2 linked regions of the Blastococcus saxobsidens DD2 genome follow. The protein of the gene in region 1 interacts with the protein of each later gene in a pairwise test. Links are inferred from orthologs where the notes say so. Each region holds a gene or a part of one and is shown on either strand. Other genes may lie near its edges.

Region 1 (5,383 bases):
CGGCTCGGCGTCCTGCCGGGCGACGGCATCGGTCCGGAGATCGTCCCCGCCGCCGTCCGAGCGGTTGACGCCGCGCTCGCCGCCGCCGGCACCCCACCGGTCCAGTGGCAGGAGTTGCCGCTCGGGGCCGCCGCGATAGAGACGCACGGCAGTGCGCTGCCGGCGGTCACGGTCGAGACGCTGGCCGAGCTCGACGGCTGGCTGCTCGGCCCGCACGACAGCGCGGCGTACCCCGAGCCGCACCGGTCGCGGCTCAACCCGAGCGGAGCGCTGCGCAAGCACTTCGACCTCTACGCCAACATCCGCCCGGCCCGCGGCCTCGAGGGCGGCACGGCGATCGCGCCGGACACCGACCTGGTGATCGTCCGGGAGAACACCGAGGGGTTCTACGCCGACCGCAACACGTACGCCGGCTCCGGGGAGTTCATGCCCGCGCCGGATGTCGCGATCGCGATGGGTGTGTTCACCCGCCCGAAGATCGAGCGGATCGCGCGGGTCGCGTTCGAGCTGGCCCGGCGTCGGCGGAACAGGCTCACGATCGTGCACAAGGCGAACGTCCTGCAGCTGACTTCGGGGCTGTTCAAGCGGGTGTGCCTGGACATGGCCGAGGGCTACCCCGACGTGGCGGTGGACGACCTCCACATCGACGCCATGACGGTGCACCTGCTCCGGCGGGCGGGGACGTTCGACGTCGTCGTCGCGGAGAACATGTTCGGCGACATCCTCTCCGACCTGACCGGCGAGCTGGCCGGTTCGCTCGGCATCGCCCCGTCGCTGAACGCCTCCGACGACCGCGCGATGGCGCAGGCCGCCCACGGGTCGGCACCCGACATCGCCGGGACGGGGCTGGCCAACCCGATCGCGATGATCCTGTCCTCGGGGATGCTGCTGGACTGGCTGGGCACCCGCTTCGGCGACGACCGGGTCGCCGACGCGGCGGTCCGGATCGAGGCCGGCGTCCGGACGGCCGTGCGGGACGGGGTGAGCACCCCGGACCTGGGTGGCACCGCCTCCACGGGGGAGTTCGCCGACGCCGTCGTCGAGCGGATCGCCGCCGCCTGAGACCCGGCCGGCTCAGGGGCCGGGGCGGCCGTCCACGGCGAGCCGTCGCGCCGCGACCCCGACGACCGCGAGCGCGGCGGCGGTGGCCCACAGGACGCCGGCCGCCCCCACCCCGACGGCGACCAGGCCGACCGTGCTGGGGATGAGGACCTGGCCGAGCCGGTTGCCCGTGAGCCGCAGGGACATGGCGCGGCCACGCAGCCCCGCAGGGGCGACCTCGGCGAGCCACGACATCGTGAGCGGCTGCCCGACGCCCAGCCCGAGGCCGAGCAGCACGACGACGGCGGCCATGGCGGCCGGGGGGAGCGGGACGCCGACGACGGCCATCGCCACCGCTGACAGCGCCACGCTCACGATCATCAACCGGCGTCGGCCGACCAGGGCGACGAGGCGGCCGAGGAACACGCGCGAGGTCATCGAGGCCACCGCGCGCAGGGTCAGCAGGAGCCCCACGAAGCCCGCCGCCAGGCCGCGATCGGCCCCGAGCGCGGGCAGGTAGACCAGCGTGATGTCGACGGCGGCCAGGACGACGCAGCTGATCAGCAGTGCGCGCAGCAGGCCGGGCAGTCGCAGCAGCGTGCCCATCCCACCGTGCCCGGCACCGGCTCCGACCCCGTCGTGGGCCGGCATCCGGAGGAACGCGGTGCAGGCCAGCAGGGCGACTCCCAGCGCGGTCGCCGTCAGGAAGATCGGCTCGGTGGCCGGGATCGCGCCCGAACCGCCGATCAGCGTGATCAGCGCCGGTCCGGCCGCCTGGCCGAGCGAGGCGGCGAAGGTGTAGTAGCCGAAGGCGGTGTCGAACCGGCCGGGGCCGGCGGTGTTGGCGACGGCTGCCTGCTGACCCACCACCGAGAGCAGGTGGCCGGTGCCCAGCACGACGCTGCCGACGACGAGCCCGGTGGTGCCGCCCCGCTCGGTGGCGAAGACCGCACCGGCGAGGGTCATGAGCACCGCGCCGACGAGCATCACCCGCCGCTCACCGAAGCGGTCGGTCGCCTGGCCCGACGGCACGGCCAGAACCAGCGGGACGACGGCGAAGGATGCGGCGAGTGCGCCGAGCCAGGCCGTCGGCACGTCCAGCTCGAGCGCCCGGTAGGCCGACGTGGGGCGCAGCACGAAGGTGATCACCTGGGTGAGCACCGAGTGCAGGAGCAGCAGCGCGAGCAACCGCCGTCCGGGGCCGGCGCTCACGTGGTGGAGCGGTCGGTGCCGGCGCCCTCGTCGGCCAGCCGATCGGCCGACCGGGCGCCGAGGCTGGTCTCCACGTGTCGGCGCATCCGCTCCGCCGCGGCCTCCGCATCCCGATCACGGACGGCCTCGAGGACCAGCCGGTGCTCGGTCGCCCGGGCGTGGCGGTCGGCCTCGCTGCGCCCGACCTCGAGCGCGTGCCGCCGGTAGCGGTCCGTCTTCACCCAGAGGCCGTCGAGCGTCTGCACCAGCAGGGCGTTGTGGGAGGCACGGTGGACCGCCGCGTGGAAGCGGTGGTGGCTCTCCAACTGGGCGGCGGAGGGGTGGGTGGTCAGCGCCTCGAGGCCGGCGAGGGCGGCCGCGATCTCGGCGAGGTCGGCGTCGGTCCGGCGGTGCGCGGCGAGGGACGCGGCCAGTGGGTCGAGGGCGCTCCGCAGTTCCAGCAGGTCGCGGGCCTCGGTGGCATCCAGGGGGCGCACCCGGGCGTCCCGGTGCGCATCGAGCTCGACCAGCCCCTCCTGCTTGAGCCGGCGGAGCGCCTCCCGCAGGGGCGTGGTGCTCATGCCGATGGTGCGGGCCAGCGCGGCCTGCGGCAGGACGGCGCCCGCCGCCAGCTCACCGGAGAGGATCAGGGTGCGGATCCGGGCGTAGGCCACGTCGCCCTTCGTCATGAAGGCGCGGTCGTCCCCTGGACACTCGGCCACGACGCTCCTCCTCTCGCGACGGTCGTCGCTATAGGCCATAACGAAGGTCCTGCCGCCTTCGAGAGCGAGTGCTCGTGTCGATCCCCGCCACCACCGACCTCTGCGACGCCGACGCCGAGGCCCAGGTCTGCGAACCGGTCTTCCGAGCATTCGGCGGCCGGCCGGCGTTCGCCGGCCCGATCACCACGCTGAAGGTCTTCGAGGACAACACGCTCGTGCGCGAGGCGGTCGGCCGGCCGGGCGCGGGCCGGGTGCTCGTCGTGGACGGCGGGGGATCGCGCCGGTGCTCCCTGTTCGGCGGGAACCTCGCGGTCGCCGCCGCGACGAACGGCTGGGCAGGAGTGGTGGTGCACGGCTGCGTCCGCGATGTCGCCGAGCTGGCGGCTCACCCCATCGGCGTGCGGGCGCTCGCCTCGTTCCCGCGCAGCAGCGAGCCGGGCCTGCACTCGGGTCAGGCCGGGCTGCCGGTGCGCTTCGCCGGGGTGCTCTTCCGCGAGGGAGCATGGCTGTGCGCGGACGAGGACGGCATCGTGGTGCTGCCCGGTGACCCGTCGGCCGGTTGAGCGGAGCGGGTCAGCAACGGCGGAGCACCCGGGCCAGGCGGTGCTTCCGGCCGGCAGTCAGCTCGGCCACCGGGACGGGCTCCGCCTCCGGGACAGCGGCGAGGGCCGCGTGCCGTTCGTGCAGGCGGGCGCGGACGTCGTCGGCCGCGTACGCACGGCGCTGCCGCTCGTCACGGGCCAGCACGGTGCCGGTCGCGGCGACGCCGGCGAGCCCGGCCAGTCCCAGGAGCTTCCAGAGGCGCACGTCCGTAACGTAGCGCCGTGCCCCCGCTGACCCTCGACGAGGCGGTCGACCTCACCCGCACCGGCGACGTCTGGATCTTCCGCGGCGCCTCGGTCGCCGACCGGGCGATCCAGACCCTCACCAACGCCCCGGTGAACCATGTCGGCATGGCCCTGGTGCTGGAGGACCTGCCGCCGCTGCTCTGGCACGCCGAGCTCGGCCGGTCGCTGCCCGATGTGTGGACCGGCCGGCACCAGCGCGGAGTCCAGCTGCACGACCTGCGCGACGCCGTGCTGACCTGGCGGCAGAAGTACGGCCAGCGCGTCTGGCTGCGCCAGCTCGTCGGCCCCGCCGACGACGGCGGCGTGACCCCGGAGATGGAGGACGCCGTCCTCCGGACGGTCGCCCGCATGGACGGCCGGCCCTTTCCGACCACCCGGCACCTGGCCGGCGGCTGGGTCAACGGCCGGCTGCGCCGGAGCACCACCACCGAGGCGGTCTACTGCGCCGAGCTGGTGGCCGCCACCTACACCGCGATGGGGCTGCTCAGCGGCGACCGGCCGCGCAACTGGTACGACCCGGGCAGCTTCTGGTCCGGCGACGAGCTCCACCTCCAGCAGGGGACCGCGCTGGGCCCGGAGATCCCCGTCGACGTCCCGGCGGCCTGAGGGCGCTACCGCCGCACCCGGTAGGTGCTCTGCACCATCCCGCCGGCGAAGCTGCGCGTGCCGACGTGCTCGAGCGGCACGTCGGCGGCCAGCTCGCCGAACGGCGTCAGCCCCGTGCCGATCAGCACCGGGATCCGCGACAGCGTGAGGTCCGCGACCAGCCCGGCCGCGAGGAACGCGTGCACCGTCCGGCCGCCGTCGACGTACACCCGCCGGTACCCGGCCGCGTCCAGCGCCGTCACGGCCTCGTCCAGCGACCGGTGCACGGTGATCCGCGGATCGGCGCCAGCGGGTAGCGATGTGCTCAGCACGTGCACCGGCTTGCCCCGGTAGGGCCAGTCGGCGAACGGCGCGATGAACTCGTAGGTGGCGCGGCCCATGACGAGGGCGTCGATGCCGGAGAGGAACTCGGCGAACCCGAAGTCGCCGCCGTCGCCGTCGTCCGGTGCACCACCGGTCTCACCGCCGCCGGTCTCGCCGCCGCCGGTGAGCCAGGAGAGGTCGCCGTCGAGGCGGGCGATGAACCCGTCGACGCTCATGCCGAGGAAGACCGAACCGGTGAAGGAGACGTCCATGCCGCGCAGCGTGCCGGACGGGTACGACAGCCGCGGTCGGCCAGCAGCACGCGCGGCGGCCCGCCGGTGCCGCGCGCCGCCCGACAGGGCGGTGCCGCCCGCACCCACCGGCGTGTCCGGCCCGGTCGCCAGGGTGTCGAGCATGACGGCGGCACGTGGGCGGACGAACGGGGGATCGCGCCTCCGTGCCCGAGCCGGTTCTGCCCGGACCGGGCAGGCTGGTACCCAGGGGCTCCGCAGCCCGCGCCCGCCGACCACCGCCGACCTCGGCAGCGCACCCGCCGCCGGACCACCACACGCACAGGGGAGAACACCATGGCCATCGCCACGATCAACCCGGCCACCGGGGAGACGCTCAAGACCTACGAGCCCCTCACCGAGGAGGCGCTCGAGGAGAAGC
Region 2 (4,892 bases), 1.1 Mb from region 1 along the record:
TCTGCCCATGTGTGACCTCGCACGCTCGGTCACAGCGCCTCCTCGCCGGCGCTCGTCGGTGCCGTTCCGGTCGCTCTGCCCATGTGTGACCTCGCACGCTCGGTCACAGCGCCGACTCCGCGAAGCCGGTGGCGGCCAGCCAGGAGCGCAGCCAGCCCATCATCTCGGTCCACGCGCCGGTGACCAGCAGCAGGCCGACGAGCACGAGCACCGCACCGCCGAACCGGGTGACGGCGCGCGCGTGCCGGCGCAGGAACGTCGTGGCGCCCACGGCCCAGCGGGCGCCCAGCGCCACCAGCACGAACGGGACCCCCAGCCCCAGGCAGTAGGCCAGCCCCAGCAGGGCGCCGCGGCCCGCGGTGGCCTCGGCGAAGGCCAGGTTCTGCACGGCCGCCAGGGTCGGCCCCAGGCAGGGCGTCCAGCCCAGGCCGAAGACCACGCCGAGCAGCGGCGCCCCGGCCAGGCCCATCGAGGGCCGCAGGGACAGGCGCTTGGTGCGCTGCAGCGCGGGCAGCCAGCCGAGGAACGCCAGGCCCACGAGGACGGTGACCACACCCATGACCCGGGTGATGACCTCGTTGTGCACCAGTAGCAGCCGGCCCAGCCCGCCGAACGCGGTGCTGATGGCCACGAAGACGACGGTGAACCCCAGCACGAACAGCAGCGCCCCGAGGACCATGCGCCGCCGGGGGGCCCGTTCGTCGGTCGCCGGCAGCACCGCCGTGGCGGTGCCGCCGCCGTCACCCGCCGGCACGGGCGCAGGTGCCGCCGTCCGGGTGCCGCTGCCGACCAGCCCGGTGACGTAGGACAGGTAGCCGGGCACCAGCGGCAGCACGCAGGGCGAGGCGAAGCTGATCAGCCCCACCAGTGCCGCCACCGCGGCCGCGACCAGCAGCGGTCCGTCGGTGACCAGGCCGGCGAAGGTGTCCCCCACCGTCAGACCCCTTCCACCAGCAGCCGGTCCAGCACCGCGCGCAGGTCCTCCTGCGTCACCGCCCCGGTGTACACCGCGGCCACCCGGCCCTGCCGGTCCAGCACGATGGTCGAGGGTATGGCGTTCGCCGGGTAGTCGCGGAAGGCCAGCGCCACCTCACCGCGCGGGTCGTAGACGGAGGGGAACTCGATGCCGAAGCGGTCGACGAAGGCCAGCGCGAACTGGTCATCGGTCTCCTTCACGTTCAGCCCCAGGAACTGCACGCCCTCGTCCCGCACCCCGGCGTAGACCTCCTGGAACTCCGGCGTCTCGACCCGGCACGGGGCGCACCAGGACCCCCAGAAGTTCAGGACGGCGACGTCACCGGCCAGCTCCTCGGACGAGAACTGCCCGCCGCCCAGCAGCGTGCCGGAGAACTCGGGGGCCACCGCGCGCTCGCTCTCGGGGATCACCTCGCCCACGGGCGTGGCCGCGACGAACCGGAACTCGCCGCCGTTGTTCACCTGCACCTGGTCGGAGCCGGTGCTGCAGCCGGAGACCAGCGCGCCGGCCGCGAGCAGGGCCAGGACGGTCCGCCTCATGCGCCCGGCACCGCGTCCGGATCGGTGGGGCCGGCCGGCTCGGCGTAGGAGACGCCCACGAAGCGGTCGCCGTCGTAGGTCAGCGAGGTGACGCTGGCCAGCGAGCACTCCCGCCGGCGCGGGTCGTGCACGAACCGGCGACCCTCCACGTGCAGCCGCGTCGTCCAGATGGGCAGCTGGTGGCTGACCAGCACGGCCTCGTGCCCCCGTGCGGCGTCCCGGGCGGCCTCCACCGCGGCGATCATGCGCGCGGCGATCTCGACGTAGGGCTCGCCCCAGGACGGCTGGAACGGGTTGCGCAACCGCCACCAGTTCCGCGGTGCCCGGAACACCCCGCCCCCGCCGCCGACGACCAGGCCCTCGAAGGCGTTGCCCGCCTCGATGATCCGCTCGTCGGTGGCGACCTCCAACCCGAACGCCTTCGCCAGCGGACGGGCGGTCTGCTGCGCCCGCTCCAGCGGGCTGGAGACCAGGTGCACGACGTCCCGGCCGGCGAACCAGTCGGCGGCGCGCACCGCCATCTGCTCGCCGGCGTCGGACAGCCGGTACCCGGGCAGCCGCCCGTAGAGCACGCCCCCGGGGTTGTGCACCTCGCCGTGGCGCAGCAGGTGGACGACGGTCGTCCCGGTCATGAGGACCGCTCGCTCTCCAGCGCACCGGTGCGGTGTCTCTCGACCTCGGCCGCGGCACGGGCAGCCGCCGGCAGCGCCTCGAGCACCTGCTCGAGCGCCTCCCCGGTCAGCTGGGCGTTGACGAACCACGCCTCGAACGCCGACGGCGGCAGGTAGACGCCGCGGGCCAGGAGGGCGTGGAAGAACGCCGTGTAGCGGGCGACGTCCTGGGTGCGGGCGTCGTCGTAGTCGCGCACCTGGCGCTCGTCGGGCACGAAGAAGACCGAGAACATGTTGCCGGCCTGCTGCACCCGGTGCGGCACCCCCTCGGCGAACAGCGCCGCGCTGGCGGCACCGCGCAGGACCGCGGACACCTCGTCGCAGTGCGCGTAGACCTCGTCGGTGCAGTGCCGCAGCGTCGTCAGGCCGGCGGCCACCGCCACCGGGTTCCCCGACAGCGTGCCGGCCTGGTAGACCGGCCCGCTCGGGGCCAGGTGGGCCATCAGGTCGGCACGGCCACCGAACGCCGCGGCCGGCAGCCCACCGCCCATGACCTTGCCGAAGGTGAACAGGTCGGCGTCGACCGGGTCCAGGCCGTACCAGCCGGCGGGGGAGACCCGGAAGCCAGTCATGACCTCGTCGAGGATCAGCAGCGCACCGGAGGCGGCGGTGATCCGGCGCAGCTCGGCGTTGAAGCCGTCCAGCGGGGGGACGACGCCCATGTTCCCGGGCGCCGCCTCGCTGATGACGGCGGCGATCTGGTTCCCGCGCTCGGCGAAGACGGCCTCGACGGCGGCGACGTCGTTGTAGGGCAGGACGATCGTGTCGGCGGCGGCGCCGGTGGTGACGCCCGGGGTGTCGGGGAGCCCCAGGGTCGCGACGCCGGAGCCGGCCGAGGCGAGCAACGCGTCGACGTGGCCGTGGTAGTTGCCGGCGAACTTCACCAGCAGCGGGCGGCCGGTGGCGCCGCGGGCCAGCCGGACCGCCGACAGCACCGCCTCGGTCCCGGAGTTGACCAGCCGGATGCGCTCCACCGGCGCGACCCGGCGCCGGATCTCCTCGGCCAGGTCGAGCTCGCCCTCCGTGGGCGCCCCGAAGGACAGCCCGCGGCGCGCGGCGGCGGCGACCGCCTCGACGACGGCGGGGTGCGCGTGGCCCAGGATCATCGGACCCCACGAGCTCACCAGGTCGACGTAGCGCCGCCCGTCGGCGTCGGTGATCCAGGGGCCGGAACCCTCGACCATGAACCGCGGGGTGCCACCCACGGCGCGGAACGCGCGCACCGGCGAGTTCACCCCGCCGGGGGTGATCTGCTGGCCGCGGGCGAAGAGGCCGGCCGAGACCGGCGCCTCGTAGGGGTGGAGAGAGCTGTCCAGCGAGGTCACGGACCCAGTGTCCCCTCTGTCCCCGGGGAGCGGTCGGAGGCGTCGCCCACACCCGCCAGGAGGGCGGCCCGCAGCGCCGCGGGGTCGCGCGTGGGCACCAGGACCGTCCGGCCGTCGACGAGCCGCAGCGGCAGGCCCGTGCGGCCGCGGGGCAGCGACCAGCCCCCGCCGAGCACCGGCGCCCCGGCGTCCACGCCGGCACCCACCTCGCCCAGGGCGGCGGCGTCGACGTCGCGGAGCGGGACCTGCTCCCGCCCCACCGCGAGGCCGTCGGCGTCCACGCGCACGGTCCAGACCCGCCGGGCGGAGAGGCAGCCGATCCCGACGATGCCGAGGACGGCGACGACCGCGGCCGCCCAGAGCAGCGGCGGCACGTCGGGGCCGGGCAGCACCAGGTCCCAGGCGAGGAGGAGCCCGAAGGCTCCGGCGACCATCCAGAACGGCCGCCAGGAACCCCCGGGCTCGGCGTACGGGTCCACCGTGTCCCTGACCGGGCCTAGCGGGTGACCAGGCGCGCGGCCTCGACCGCCCAGTAGGTGAGCACCTGACCGGCTCCGGCCCGCCGGATGGCGGTCAGCGTCTCGAGGATCGCCCGCTCGCGGTCCACCCAGCCGTTGGCGGCGGCTGCCTCCACCATCGCGTACTCACCGCTCACCTGGTAGGCGCTCACCGGCACCTGCACCGCCTCGGCGACGCGGGCGACGATGTCCAGGTAGGGCAGCGCCGGCTTGACCATCACCGCGTCGGCGCCCTCGGCGAGGTCCTGCGCCACCTCGCGCAGCGCCTCGTCGGCGTTGGGCGGGTCCATCTGGTAGGTGGAGCGGTCGCCGAACTGCGGCGCACCCTCGGCGGCCTCCCGGAACGGGCCGTAGAAACCCGAGGCGTACTTGGCGGCGTAGGCCAGGATCGGCGTCTCGGTGAACGCGGCGCCGTCCAGCCCGGCGCGGATCGCGGCCACCTGGCCGTCCATCATCCCGCTGGGCGCCACCAGGTGGGCCCCCGCCTGGGCCTGCGCGATCGCCACGGCGGCGTACCGGTCCAGCGTGGGGTCGTTGTCCACCACGAGTTCCCCGCCCTGCCCCCGGACCCCACCCCTGGACGAGGTGACCACGCCGCAGTGCCCGTGGTCGGTGTACTCGCAGAGGCAGAGGTCGGCCATGAGCACCAGTTCGTCGCCGAGGTCGGCGCGCAGCTGCTGCAGCGCCACGTTGACGATCCCGTCGGCGGCGTCGGCCTGGGAGCCCACCGGGTCCTTGTCGGCCGGGATGCCGAACAGCATCATCCCGCCGACCCCGGCCTCGGCCGCCTCGTGCGCGGTCTTCCGCAGCGAGTCCAGGGTGTGCTGCACGACCCCGGGCATCGAGCTGATCGGCACCGGCTC

Evidence for each region. Proteins that work in one complex are often made in the same cells at the same time.
Region 2: the proteins of BLASA_RS15370 (region 1) and hemL interact in binary tests that used the Escherichia coli proteins (3 or more experiments, as listed by UniProt). The link is inferred for Blastococcus saxobsidens DD2 from one-to-one orthologs.

The regions. Positions count from the first base shown.
Region 1 is NC_016943.1:3,232,430-3,237,812, reverse strand. Bases 1,103-4,085 are described here. They hold BLASA_RS15370 (GntR family transcriptional regulator), read right to left. Parts: upstream 2,955-4,085; coding sequence 2,250-2,954; downstream 1,103-2,249. Other genes in these bases: BLASA_RS15355 (hypothetical protein), read left to right, coding at 3,779-4,085; BLASA_RS15360 (hypothetical protein), read right to left, coding at 3,528-3,761; rraA (ribonuclease E activity regulator RraA), read left to right, coding at 3,029-3,517; BLASA_RS15375 (MFS transporter), read right to left, coding at 1,103-2,253. Also shown: BLASA_RS15380 (isocitrate/isopropylmalate dehydrogenase family protein), read left to right, coding at 1-1,062; more of BLASA_RS15375, read right to left, coding at 1,075-1,102; more of BLASA_RS15355, read left to right, coding at 4,086-4,408; BLASA_RS15350 (dihydrofolate reductase family protein), read right to left, coding at 4,414-5,127; BLASA_RS15345 (NADP-dependent succinic semialdehyde dehydrogenase), read left to right, coding at 5,299-5,383. UniProt on the Escherichia coli protein: Transcriptional activator of the glcDEFGB operon which is associated with glycolate utilization, and encodes malate synthase G and the genes needed for glycolate oxidase activity. Also negatively regulates the transcription of its own gene.
Region 2 is NC_016943.1:4,304,277-4,309,168, forward strand. What follows is about bases 1,328-4,315. They hold hemL (glutamate-1-semialdehyde 2,1-aminomutase), read right to left. Parts: upstream 3,512-4,315; coding sequence 2,144-3,511; downstream 1,328-2,143. Other genes in these bases: BLASA_RS20375 (TlpA family protein disulfide reductase), read right to left, coding at 1,328-1,515; BLASA_RS20380 (histidine phosphatase family protein), read right to left, coding at 1,512-2,147; BLASA_RS20390 (hypothetical protein), read right to left, coding at 3,508-3,990; hemB (porphobilinogen synthase), read right to left, coding at 4,008-4,315. In the rest of the region: BLASA_RS20370 (cytochrome c biogenesis CcdA family protein), read right to left, coding at 104-934; more of BLASA_RS20375, read right to left, coding at 937-1,327; more of hemB, read right to left, coding at 4,316-4,892. UniProt on the Escherichia coli protein: Aminomutase that catalyzes the transfer of the amine group on carbon 2 of glutamate 1-semialdehyde to the adjacent carbon 1 to form 5-aminolevulinate.